One region of the Paenibacillus sp. FSL F4-0236 genome, then DNA from elsewhere that is predicted to be linked to it. Evidence: riboswitches for the same ligand, from Rfam matches in the RefSeq annotation. Region 1 holds a riboswitch; each other region holds the start of a gene.
The links. A riboswitch is a leader RNA that binds a small molecule or an ion and turns the genes downstream of it on or off. The one in region 1 is predicted to bind cyclic di-GMP.

Region 1 (4,499 bases):
ATAGACACCATATTATTGGTTACTTCACCATATTCTCGTTCACCCATCGCCAAGCGATGCCCTATTTCATGATTCAATCCCCAGCCTGGATAGACTTTGTTAAAATCACCTAACATCGTCCCTACGGTCCCAATTTGTATCCCTGTATGATCTCCCGCTGCATACATCGCACCATAAGGCTGCATCAATCGGATGTTCTCACGAATTAGCTTCGCATCATGAATCACACTACTGCCATCCAAGCCATAGAAGTCAAAGATCGTCTTCATCCAAGTATCATAGCCGGTGACGGTACCCAGCGGATCATTTTCTTGCGTAATAAACTTGTTATAAGCTTCTGTCGCAGTTCCTGTGAAAATAACATGATCGCTGACCATTTCCACCACATCGATGAGCTCGCGATCTTGAACATTCGGATGCGCTGCCTTATCTTCATCTAATTTTTGTTTATAGGTGGTTAAGAAGGCTTTAAATTGTTCAGGATCTGTAGTCTTGGTCATCATAGGGATCTTGGTAAGCCCCTCGAACCGGATCATAGGTGCTTTACCTTGTTCCTCTGCTGTATATGGATTGACGATATACACTGTACCGCCCTTAGTCACTTCATGTGCATAATAACTATTCGTAGCAAATTCAGGAACGGCTATAATGTTCTTACCTGGACGCAATTGCACACCTCTAGCCCAAACATTCCAAGCCGCCTCTTGTTGAGAAAAGACTAAAGAAGGTAGTTTATCGCTCGAAGCTGCGTCCACATAAACGTTGATTGTATCTCCAGGCATTGCAACGAGACCTGTAGGCTGGTTGTTCGTACCGAAACCAATTCTCAGGTTTTCCTGCGCATGCTTTTTCATATCTCCACGTTGTTCCGCCTCAATGATGGTGCCTTCGGTTTGAACTTCACCATTCACTAGCTTCTTAGCTAAATCCAAAGAATCTTTCAGGATTGGATAGAGCGGATGTACTTTTGCCGCTTCTTCTAATTGATTGATTGCTTCAACGCTATTATAAGCAGGAACAACCGCACTCATCGTGCCATCTGTGAAAATATCATTTACAGCTTCGCTTACTTTATCTTCTGTATAAAATCTAAATTCAGCCGCAAAAGGTCTGTTGATATTGGCTTTTGTGAACTTGAATTTCAATCTTTTAAACTTCGTAGGTTCGAATTTAAACTCCAGAAAGTCATTCGTACTAGTCGCGGTTCCGCTAGATATGAGTTGGAAGGTCTCTCCCTTACTTGTTTCTGATGCATAAATTTCAAAAGCCTCTGGGAAGCCTTTGCGGTTATCTCTAGCCAGGAAAGCCACTCTATCTAGTATTTTCGCTTGCGCTAACTCAAACACAACTTCATTCGTGAAGCTGTCATCATTGTTTTTGTTCGTTTCCCAGTGTGTATTCGGCTGGTCATCGAGCATGTATTCCGGTTTCGTACCTGGATAGCTCCCACCGTTCACCGTTACTTTTGATACATTAGAGTTAGGCATTCTATAAGCTTCGCTATAGGCATTTTCATATGCTGTACCATAGCCTTTTAGCTTCGAAACCTTAGCCGCTTTTGCCTCTATTTGATGATTCTCCAGAAGTACTTTTGCATTCTCTATATCTGCTTGAAACTGCGCGTACAGTGGATGTGTCTGCACTTCTTGTTCTAAAGTCGTTAATTTCTCCACCGTATTAAATGCTGCGCTAACTTGACTCAAGGTATCATCTGTAAATAAATTTTTCATTTTAGCGGATACGGTATCTTCTTTGTAAAAAGAAAACTCAGCTGCACTCGCCCAATCTTGGTTAGCTTTTTTAAAGACAAATTTAAGTCTCTTGAAGGCTGTGGGTGCAAACTGAATCTCTACTACGTCACCTGCTCCGCCTTTATATTCTCCAGAGGATACTAGCGTATAATCGCCTGCATCCGTAGTTGAACCATAAATATCAAATTCCTGAGCAAACCCCTTCCCCTTTGCACTGGATTGTCTTGCAGCATATACGATTCTATTTAATTCAGTGGACTCATTGAAAACAAAGACAACCTCATTCGTAAACGTTGAACTATTCGGTTTGCCCGTTTCCCAATGCGTACTCATATCGCCATCCATAGCCTTAGCTATAGGTGAACCTGAGTAGTTACCACCGTTATTGGTAATGGATTTAATATTCGCAGGATTCATTCTAAAAACATCATTATAAGCGCCTAGGATAGCCTTGCCGTACAGATCAAACGGAATAACTGACGCATTGCTGAATAGGTCAGCCTTGCTTTGTACTACAGTGTTCACTACACTTACCTTGCTTACATCACTTGCTAAAGCATAACCTGCCTCACTCGAAAAACTAGCTAACATGGCTGCCGATGTAGCGATCGCAATCATTTTTTTCATCTTTTCTACCCCCCAGATGTAATATGAATCTCTTCCGTGACTAAAAATAGGCAAAAAAAAAACTACCCCAAAAGAGTAGCTTGATTGCGTATAAAGTCGCATAAAAACTAAGACTTAATTTTTATTAAACTTTAACAAAAAGCGTAATACACTCTTTGGCAGCTGGCTGACAATAGTTATGATAACCTTAGTCCCTATAGCTTTGCGTCCCTACATTTCCATAGGTTTGCCTATGAAGTTTCGAATACATTACAAAGAGTAACATAACGCTACATCTGATCGCATGATTAATTGGTATGAAATCCGAATAGGTAATTGCAATTACTTTTTCTATCGTGATAGATATTCTTTATCGAGTATCCCGGAAGAGAGAGGAACCTTTAGGACTGGAGGTCTACTTAACTCCCCGCACCAAACAAACGCCGGAACCAATTCCACACATCGCCCGTGATGGGAATTAACCCGAAGCCATGCTCGCCAACTGCGATTAGACCATATGCCCATTGGCCAATAGCTACTGCTCCCCCAGCAATCCGTCCTATGGCTACCGCCCCAAATGCCGTATCACCTATGGCGACAGCTCCCAACGCTTTTTCGGCTATCGCGATCGCGCCTACAGCCACTCCTGCAATGGCAATCGCTCCAGCTGCGAAGCCAAGCCAGCTAATTGCTATCGCTCCAAGGGCTAACCACATTCCTAGTGATATTGCACCCACGGATAGAACCCCTACGCTTATCGCACCTATGGAAATCAAGCCTACAGCTACATCTCCAATAGCAATTAATCCAACAGCTGTCTTCACTTGTGGCTTGCTTCCGTGACCATACCCCTGACCTGAGTAGCGACCCAAATTGCTGCGAATACTTACCACCGGAAATGATGGAGACGGCCATTGATAATCAATTTCTCGTCCACCTAACCCTCTAGAATCCGCCCAGTGTGTGATGTACTTATGCCATTTCATATCCATCCCGTCCCCCTTCTCAATTACCTTAATTATACAACCCCGGGGGTTGGCTGTACTCAGACTCTGACCTGAAATTCATCTCATCCTCTAGACGGAGTTATACTCATTAGGATCACTGTTTGGGAATAGGATCAGGCTTTCCAAATAAATATCCCTGAAACAACTGATAACCACTCTGCTTAAGCCATTCAAAGTCCTCTCTAAACTCCACACCTTCTGCTAAAGGAACGGATTGGATTTCTAAAGCTTTTTCCAAAAATTGTTTAGCTATTTTCTGTTTGTTCAGATCGCTGTACACACCCTGAACATATTTCATATCCAGCTTCATGTAATGGGGTTTAAGCTCCAATAACATCTCGATCGTGCTGAAGCCCTCGCCAACATCATCTAAAGCGTATTCAAATCCCCGATCCTTGTAATATGTCAAAATAGCCTTCAAATGAGCGAGATCATCCACTTTCTCCGTCTCAACAACTTCAAAAACAAAAAGAGAGGGATCGACGCCTAATTGATTGGCCAGTTCAACGGTTGATCTTAAGCAGAACTCTGGCGCGTAGATCGACGTTGGGATAAAATTAATAAACGTTTTTTTATTTAAGGGTGCAGCATATTTTACAGCAGTCATTCTACATAACCGGTCTAAAGCATATAAACGCCCACGATTCCGTGCCGCCGCAAAAATCTCATTAGGATAGATAAGAGATCCGTCTTCTTTTTTAAATCTGGATAGGAGCTCGTATGCAAAAATCTCTTCCCTTACGTTCACAATCGGTTGGAAGTGACAAGTAACTAAGCCCTTAGTTATAACCTCATCAATCCACTCCATATCAAGTACAGTGGGTAATTCGGATAGAGGTCTCCATGTTTGGTCATCTATACGGAATTCAAACTGCTCCGACTCCATATGGTCATTACAGAAATCTAGAAAATCCCGCACCCCAGCCTCCTTAATCGTAATCACATTTTCTTCTACCTTATGTATCGTATTACTTCTACTCAAGTGATGAATAACCTCAGGTAAAATCCTTAGATTAAGCTCACCATGAGCCTTGATTTCAAAATTCAGCTCTCTTACTACACAATGATTACATGCCACATTCATAACCCCTTTAATAATCAATTCTCTGAAAAAGATCCCGGAACTGCTCTTCTC
Region 2 (4,499 bases), 2.6 Mb from region 1:
TACAACACCGTTCAAATTCATTGTTACTCCTGAACTGGAAGTTTGAAGATTATACTGTTGACCGATGCCATTATTTAATGCATTGCTCACACTTCGACCACCAATTTTATCCCAATTAATCGTCATACTAGCGAATACAGGAATGGCTACAAGTAAGAGGCAAGAGAAGACGATGCTGATAGGAATAACCTTTTTATTAGACCTAGGAGTATTCTGGGAGGAATGCAGATTTCTTTGACGTGTATATGCTTCTTGTTCTATGGCAGTCCACATCAAATCATAATCCGGTCGGGGAATATGTTTATCTTTTTCAATATAGAGACTCATTACTATTCAGCTCCTTTAGTTGGGTTCCACCCATTCTATTTAGTATTTTAAGTCCCTTGTTCAGTCTGGATTTTACAGTTCCTTCGGGTATGCTCATAACTTTAGAGATCTCGGGTACAGTCAATTCGTTTATAAAACGAAGGACTACTACCATTCTGATTTTGTCGGGAAGCTGACTGTATAACCCTTGTAATTCTTTTTTAGTTTCCTGTCGATCCAAACGTTTTTCTACAGGGTTTGATTCCTCAGACCTGGATAGTAAATAATTACGTACTTCTTTCATCCACCCCGTCTTACGCCTTTTGATCACACTGTTGCACTCATTCGAAGCAATTCGTAAAATCCAAGCTTTCAAGTTTCTTACCTTCGACTTATCCGCTAAGATAACTTTTACAAATACCTCTTGGGAAATATCCTCCGCATCTGCCTGATTTTTCATTAAGTAGTAACAAAAATAATATACTTGTTCTTTATAGAGCTCGAAAATTTCCCGGTCACTCATTTTGCTGCACCCCCTGTCTTTGATGTTCTCATTAATAAGACTTATAAGCGTATGTAATCGTTCATTTTTCATTTTGATTGTAGTATTTCTTCTGAGTATCATAGCGAATTCGAATGGAAGATAAGTTGTTTACAGGTAATTATAACCATGATAAAATTAGCGGTGGGACATGCGTCCGTAAGCTAATTAAAACTAATTGAATGTCCGCGTTAAAGGTAAAATCATCGAAAGATGATGACACAAAGCCATGGGTCTAAAGCCTTTCTACAGAAGGAAATGATCGCCAGGCCGCCATAGGGATATCTTATGAAGCATAAAGGATAGCTCTAAGAATATGTAGTCTATTTTGAGCTCTTTTATTATTTCGATCTATACGGCGTTACATTATCGCAAGGGGCCGAAAGGGGAAGTACATGAACAGTTTTTTCAAAACAATAGGCACTAGTTTGGCAGTAGGTGCTATATTGCTGTCCGGAACGATCGGATGGATGTCTAATCCTGAAGTCGTGTCTGCAGCTACCACAACAGCAGTAACCGCGGATCAAATGATTAGCAAAGTAACGGCAGCCTCTAAAGCAATAAAGAATTTTCACTTAGATGTGATCAAAAAACAGGATATTCAGAGCGGTGGGGTACGTATCAGCAACACTAACACACTGAAGCTGGATATTAATCGACTGCCGAATTTTGCTGCAGCTGGCACCGTTGATAGTAGTCTTTTAGATACATCGTACAGTCTATATGCCAATGACAAGGAGTTTTACTATCTTGTAGACGGAAGTGAACTGATCGATGAATCTGAAGATGAAGGTTACGACGATGACGGCGAGCCAATCGATCCCGATGCACAGTATTGGATTGCACTGGAGAAGATGGAGTGGGATTCTTTTTACTCCAAAGGTCAATACGATCCTGTTTCCATGCTTGATTCGGTTAAAAATTATAAAAAATCTATGAAAGTCAGCACTGCTGGTGCTCAGACCGTCCTGCAGTTCACGGTAACCGATCCGACAGCAGCTAAGGGAATAATCAAACTCTATGACCAGGAGAACCTCTGGGATGGTGAGACAGTTCAACCCAAAAGCGTAACGTGGAAATTATTCGTCAATACTAAGACCTGGCAGACGGAAAAGCTGACAGTCGATCTGAGTTATGTGCTGATAAGTGATGGAGAAAAGGATACATACAACACGAAAATCGAAGCTAAGTATTCCAAGAATAACAAAGGTACAACCATTGTAAAGCCCGCCGAACTAGAATAATAAGGTCGTTTTCATATGGAGCAAAAAGCGCTGTTCAGTAGAACAGCGCTTTTTGCTGTATTCTCTATTTTAATAACGTTTCTATTCCCTCTTTAAGATTGACGTCGTATGCTTCAACATTCGATTCATGAGATTTCGCCATTCTGTTCTTATGTCGGTGTCGCTTCTCTTTAATGCGTCGCGGATGGGGATGATCTCTGTAACTTTCCTACCGCTTTTTATTCTTCGATCTACGCAAGTCGGGATGTAACCTACGTTATTTATACTTGTGTGTCCTCTTTCATCCTTCTTTATTTTAAGCGTAAGAATGATACCGCTTTGTGTATAAGGAATATTCATTAGTTTAGTCGAAACAAAATTTCCCAATGAGTAAATAACAAATTGTTTTTTTCCCCGAAGCGCTAACGGTTGAAGAACATGTGGGTGAGAACCCAGTATGATGTCAGCTCCATTTTTAAAGAAGAGATTGACCAGCTCTTTTTGCCTCTTGTTTGGAGTGTAACGATATTCGCTTCCAAAATGCAGATAAAGCAAGACTAGATCGACTTTCTTTTTTAAATCTCGAATCTCCCGAATGATCTTGGGCGTAGATATCCGGTTAACCAGCCATGGCTTACTCACTGGTACCGGAATTCGGTTGGTTCCTGCTGTGTAGGAGAGGATGCCGATCGTAATTCCTTTGACGTTTTTAATAAGAGCTCTCTTGGATTCTTCTAATGATTTAGCTGTTCCCGTGTGGTCGATTCCATTACGGTCCAGAACTCGTAACGTCCGAACCAGACCCGGGGCACCATAATCCATGCAATGATTGTTGGCCGTTACTAATACGTTGAATCCGGCTTCCTTAAGTGCAGGGGCCAGTTCGTCTGGACATTTGAATATCGGACCGCCTGATCGTGGGCTTTTCCTGCATTCGGGGCCACTTCCAGCAAAGGTGGTTTCGAGATTGCCAATCGTCAAATCAGCCTGTTTTAGATAAGGAGCTACTTTTGCAAACAGGGGGCTGAATGAATAGGTTCCGTCAGGCTGTTTAGCATCCGAAATAATATAACGTTTGACCATTAGATCTCCCACAGCAGCTATTTGTATTTCAGTCATGGATACCCACCTTTTTATTATTTTCATTAGGATATGGCATAAAGTTGTTATGGGTTATTCTTTCTTTAAGGCGAAGTGCAAACATTTGTGTGGCTTTTTATTAAAAATGTGACCCAACGCATAATCACTTTATTTAGATCGTCTAAATTAAAGGTATTCATTTTTTTCAAACTTTCATAATTTGATTCAAATCCTCTTTTTTGTTTGGCAGCCATAATAAAATATGGTTGTTGATAAACATTATCAATCAAACATTGGAGGTTATAGAAATGAGTACACAATTCAAGAAAATCGCCGAGGATATTTACTGGATAGGCAAAATTGATAACCGTCATGTTCCTTTTCATCGCCTGATTCTAGAAAAAGGAACTACCTATAATTCCTACTTATTAAAAACAGGTAAACCGACTGTCATTGATACCGTAGATATGGAATTCGGACGTGAATATGCCGAGTGTCTGGGTGAAATGATTGATCTTCTAGATATTCATTACATTGTCATTAACCATACAGAGCCTGATCACTCTGGTGGACTGGCAGCTCTCGCTGCCAAGGCTGCAAACGCCACGATCGTATGCACCGAGATTGCTGTTCCAGAATTGCAGGAAATGTACAAGCTTCATAGCCGGAACTTCCTGGTGGTGAAAGATGGAGACAAGCTGGATATTGGTGGGAAAACGCTGCTGTTTAAAGAAACACCGTATCTCCATACCGCAGAAACGATGATCACCTATTGTATCGAAGATCAAATCTTATTTCCTTGTGATATTTTTAGCACGCATGTTGCGGTGGAGAATCTATTCAGCGATGAAGCCGGGTTTGATATTACGGAAGATTTCCAGGGCTATTACGCAGCAATTATTCATCCTCACAGAAGATATGTAAGAACACTGTTAGAGGCTGCTAAGGATCTTGAGATCCGGATGATCGCTCCTTCCCATGGGTTTGTGATTCGGAAGGACATACGTAAATATATCGGGATGTACGCCACGTTGAGCCGTGAAACGACGCAAGGAAAAAAGGCAACCATCGTATATACCACCATCAAAAACAGTACCAAGAAGATGGCCAAAATCTTACAGGATTGCTTGCAGGAAAATAATATAGAGACAGAGGTCTGGGATGCAGATAAAAGTAGTGCCACCGATATTCTGAACAGTATAACGTCAGCTGACGCGGTCTTTATTGGCAGCTCCACTAAATACGCGGACATGATTGGGAACCTGGAGAACATTCTGAAAGAATTGCACAATATGAATCTGGAAGGTAAACTTGCTGCAGCCTTTGGCTCCTACGGCTGGAGTGGTGAA
Region 3 (4,499 bases), 880 kb from region 1:
TAAGATTGCTACGTATGTCGGATTCTTTCTTTCCTTCTCCAGCTTTCTCTATTTATTCTTCGTATTGTTTCAAAGAATCTTTTTCACCTCATGGACGGTTCCAGGTTGGGCTTCCATTGTAGGGGTCAATTTGCTCTTTAACGGTATCGTTCTGATGCTGCTAGGTGTAATCGGTGAGTATATTGGACGGATTTATGACGAGTCTAAGGATAGACCGTTGTATATTGTCAGTGAGACCATAGGATATCGTGACGAAGAAGAAGTGGATCGCCGGAAGGATTACAAAGATGTCAGATAAGAACTTTCGGACTGCTTTCATACAGTTTCTCAAATTTAATGCTGTAGGTCTGGTAAATACCCTCATTGATTTCGTAATCTTTACATTACTGAACTCACTTGGGATGGTATATGCGTTGGCACAGGTGATTTCTTATAGTGCAGGGACAGCGAACAGCTTTATTTTGAATAAAAAAGTAACCTTCAAGGATCGTGACCGTGGCAATAAAGAGGGTTTTGATAAGACGCAGTTGCTGAAGTTTATCGTACTGAATCTGGTAGTACTCGGAATATCGCTGTTGCTAATGCATCTGTTGACTGACAAACTAGGCATTCAAGTGTTGATCTCTAAGGTATTAGTAACGTTTGTGACGGTGATTATTAACTTCTTCGGAAGTCGTAAATGGGTATTCTAAAGTTCAGTAGAACCAATCTACGGAGGTGAAAATCATGCGTAAATTCTCGTATGTGCTCATACTGGCGGGGATCCTTATCATGCTCTATCCAAAAGCTAACGAATGGTATAACGACTGGCAGCAGGATAAGCTATTAGAATCAGCTGAACTGAGCACCAGTGAAAGTACTCCACCACCTGATCTAAAGAGCAGATATGCCGAGGTCACTCAGCTACTAGCGGAGGAATCAGCTTTAGATGCACAAGCACAGCCGCAAGAAACAGAAAAGCCGGAACCGGAAATTGAAGTGGGTGGCAAAGTTATCGCATTAATTGAGATCGATAAGATCGATCTGAAGCTACCTGTATTAGAAGGGGCTACTAAAGCGAATATGAAGCATGCTGCGGCCCATATGAAAGAAACAACTCCAATAGGAGAAATAGGGAACGCCGCAATAGCTGCACATAGAGCTAGAACTACGGGCAGATTGTTTAACAGGCTGAATGAGGTTGTGATTGGGGATACGATTACGGTAAAGACTAGCGATCAGACTTATAATTACGAGGTTTATGATATTTCTGTTGTACTTCCTAGTGATGTGTCTGTTCTAGACGGGAATAACAAAGATAAAATTCTTACTCTAATTACGTGTGACCCACTAGTAGATCCTACACATCGTTTGATTGTTCATGCCAAGCTTTCCTAATCGTTGACGAGAAATAACAAGAAAACTCAAATACAGAGAAATAACTATAAAATAATAGTAAATCTAGCAATTTTGTTCTTGTTTACGAGGATAAATATGGTAGTATAAGACTATAAAAGCTAAACACGATAAACGGCAAACCTATCGAAAGGTAGGGACGCAAAGCTAAAGGGCCTTCCCGTAAGGATGGCAGCCAGTTACCGAATGAAGAGGCTTTTTTTGTTTTTATAAAATATATAAGAATCTTAGATTCATATTTCTACTTGGACTGATTCTGTTAATTTGTCTAGTGAAATTAGAACAGATAGAGCTTATACGATAACGGCAAACCTATCGAAAGGTAGGGACGCAAAGCTAAAGGGCCTTCCCGAAAGGATGGCAGCCAGCTACCGAAAGGGGTTTTATCCGTGAAAAAGGTTTATTTTATGATGGTGGCGCTGTTCGTACTGATTACTGCGGTTCCGGTAAGCACAGCTCAAGCCGCAAGTGTAGATGCAAGCTGGTTGATTACATCGAAAGTGGCTCAAGGTGTTATTGGAATTAACTATGATATTCCGAAAGATAAAAGAATCAAACTCATGATCACTAAAGACAACAGCAGCTATACATATAACTTATATGCTTCTGAACAAGCTGAGGACTTCCCTTTACAACAAGGTAATGGTACTTATAAGGTTTCTGTTCTTGAGAATACAACCGGCAATAAATACAAAGCGTTATATTCCGAAGTAGTAGACGTAACCATGAGTGACTCGAATTCCGTATATTTGGGCTCCGTACAGAATGTGAAATGGAGTTCTTCTGATAAAGCGATCCTTAAGGCAAAAGAGCTTACAAAAGGCAAAACAACAGATGAAGAGAAAGTTAAGGCAATCTATAACTATGTAGTTGCTAATGTACAATACGATTATTCTCTTGCTAATAACGTAACAACAGATTACATTCCGAACATTAACAACACTTTGAATACTAAAAAAGGAATCTGCTATGACTATGCTTCTCTTTTTGCCGCAATGCTGCGTAGTGTAGATGTGCCTGCTAAATTGGTGATGGGGAATACTAGCTACGTTACGCAATACCATGCATGGAATGAAGTGTTGATGGATGGGAAATGGGTTACTATTGATACAACGGTAGATGCATCGTCAGCGAAGAGTAAGAAGAATACGGATTTTATTAAGGCTTCAAGTAAGTATACTGCAGCAAAATACTATTAATTTGCATCGCTAGATTCATAACTCTATTAAATAAACAACCAGCTTAATTATTAAGCTAGTTGTTTATTTTTCTATTAGGGGTTGCTTTTCTATGAATAGATAGGTTATTATAGTTAAGCGTTGTTAGACAGCGTACAGGCAATGTTTGTGAGAGTTATATAAACGGCTTTCGAAAAATAAAGCTTGCATTACTGAGAACAACATGATATATTATAAGAGTTGCTGCTGAGACATTAAACGGCGCCAACGAGAACTTGATCTTTGAAAACTGAACAACGAGTGAGTAGGAAATCACGAAAGTGAAATCCAAAATTAGAGAATTAATTTTCTCGTCAGATGTTTCAAAATGAGCATATCGCTCTTTTCAATACTAATTGGAGAGTTTGATCCTGGCTCAGGACGAACGCTGGCGGCGTGCCTAATACATGCAAGTCGAGCGGAGTTACTTTGAAAGCTTGCTTTCAAAGTAACTTAGCGGCGGACGGGTGAGTAACACGTAGGCAACCTGCCCCTTAGACTGGGATAACTACCGGAAACGGTAGCTAATACCGGATAATTTCTTTTTTCTCCTGAAGAAAGAATGAAAGACGGAGCAATCTGTCACTGAGGGATGGGCCTGCGGCGCATTAGCTAGTTGGTGGGGTAACGGCCCACCAAGGCGACGATGCGTAGCCGACCTGAGAGGGTGAACGGCCACACTGGGACTGAGACACGGCCCAGACTCCTACGGGAGGCAGCAGTAGGGAATCTTCCGCAATGGACGAAAGTCTGACGGAGCAACGCCGCGTGAGTGATGAAGGTTTTCGGATCGTAAAGCTCTGTTGCCAGGGAAGAACGTCCGGTAGAGTAACTGCTATCGGAGTGACGGTACCTGAGAAGAAAGCCCCGGCTAACTACGTGCCAGCAGCCGCGGTAATACGTAGGGGGCAAGCGTTGTCCGGAATTATTGGGCGTAAAGCGCGCGCAGGCGGTCATTTAAGTCTGGTGTTTAAACCTTGGGCTCAACCTGAGGTCGCACTGGAAACTGGGTGACTTGAGTACAGAAGAGGAAAGTGGAATTCCACGTGTAGCGGTGAAATGCGTAGATATGTGGAGGAACACCAGTGGCGAAGGCGACTTTCTGGGCTGTAACTGACGCTGAGGCGCGAAAGCGTGGGGAGCAAACAGGATTAGATACCCTGGTAGTCCACGCCGTAAACGATGAGTGCTAGGTGTTAGGGGTTTCGATACCCTTGGTGCCGAAGTTAACACAGTAAGCACTCCGCCTGGGGAGTACGGTCGCAAGACTGAAACTCAAAGGAATTGACGGGGACCCGCACAAGCAGTGGAGTATGTGGTTTAATTCGAAGCAACGCGAAGAACCTTACCAGGTCTTGACATCCCTCTGAATCCACTAGAGATAGTGGCGGCCTTCGGGACAGAGGAGACAGGTGGTGCATGGTTGTCGTCAGCTCGTGTCGTGAGATGTTGGGTTAAGTCCCGCAACGAGCGCAACCCTTAACTTTAGTTGCCAGCAAGTAATGTTGGGCACTCTAGAGTGACTGCCGGTGACAAACCGGAGGAAGGTGGGGATGACGTCAAATCATCATGCCCCTTATGACCTGGGCTACACACGTACTACAATGGCCGGTACAACGGGAAGCGAAACCGCGAGGTGAAGCCAATCCCATCAAAGCCGGTCTCAGTTCGGATTGCAGGCTGCAACTCGCCTGCATGAAGTCGGAATTGCTAGTAATCGCGGATCAGCATGCCGCGGTGAATACGTTCCCGGGTCTTGTACACACCGCCCGTCACACCACGAGAGTTTACAACACCCGAAGTCGGTGGGGTAACCCGCAAGGGAGCCAGCCGCCGAAGGTGGGGTAGATGATTGGGGTGAAGTCGTAACAAGGTAGCCGTATCGGA

Region 2: it holds a riboswitch for cyclic di-GMP, as region 1 does, so the genes downstream of both, NSQ29_RS16670 (DUF6612 family protein) here and NSQ29_RS28195 (NPCBM/NEW2 domain-containing protein) in region 1, are expected to answer to the same signal.
Region 3: it holds a riboswitch for cyclic di-GMP, as region 1 does, so the genes downstream of both, NSQ29_RS24215 (transglutaminase-like domain-containing protein) here and NSQ29_RS28195 (NPCBM/NEW2 domain-containing protein) in region 1, are expected to answer to the same signal.

The regions. Positions count from the first base shown of each region.
Region 1 is NZ_JBBOBK010000001.1:6,305,099-6,309,597, reverse strand. Features, by position in the region: gene NSQ29_RS28195 (NPCBM/NEW2 domain-containing protein) at 1-2,378, opposite strand, end outside; cyclic di-GMP riboswitch class I at 2,533-2,619, opposite strand; gene NSQ29_RS28190 (hypothetical protein) at 2,777-3,343, opposite strand; gene NSQ29_RS28185 (EAL domain-containing protein) at 3,459-4,442, opposite strand; gene NSQ29_RS28180 (Crp/Fnr family transcriptional regulator) at 4,498-4,499, opposite strand, start outside.
Region 2 is NZ_JBBOBK010000001.1:3,656,566-3,661,064, reverse strand. Features, by position in the region: gene NSQ29_RS16680 (DUF4179 domain-containing protein) at 1-327, opposite strand, end outside; gene NSQ29_RS16675 (RNA polymerase sigma factor) at 311-829, opposite strand; cyclic di-GMP riboswitch class I at 1,034-1,125, shown strand; gene NSQ29_RS16670 (DUF6612 family protein) at 1,243-2,091, shown strand; gene NSQ29_RS16665 (CapA family protein) at 2,173-3,189, opposite strand; gene NSQ29_RS16660 (FprA family A-type flavoprotein) at 3,459-4,499, shown strand, end outside.
Region 3 is NZ_JBBOBK010000001.1:5,423,119-5,427,617, reverse strand. Features, by position in the region: gene NSQ29_RS24230 (glycosyltransferase family 2 protein) at 1-298, shown strand, start outside; gene NSQ29_RS24225 (GtrA family protein) at 288-692, shown strand; gene NSQ29_RS24220 (class D sortase) at 727-1,377, shown strand; cyclic di-GMP riboswitch class I at 1,502-1,582, shown strand; cyclic di-GMP riboswitch class I at 1,691-1,771, shown strand; gene NSQ29_RS24215 (transglutaminase-like domain-containing protein) at 1,785-2,594, shown strand; rRNA gene NSQ29_RS24210 (16S ribosomal RNA) at 2,966-4,499, shown strand, end outside.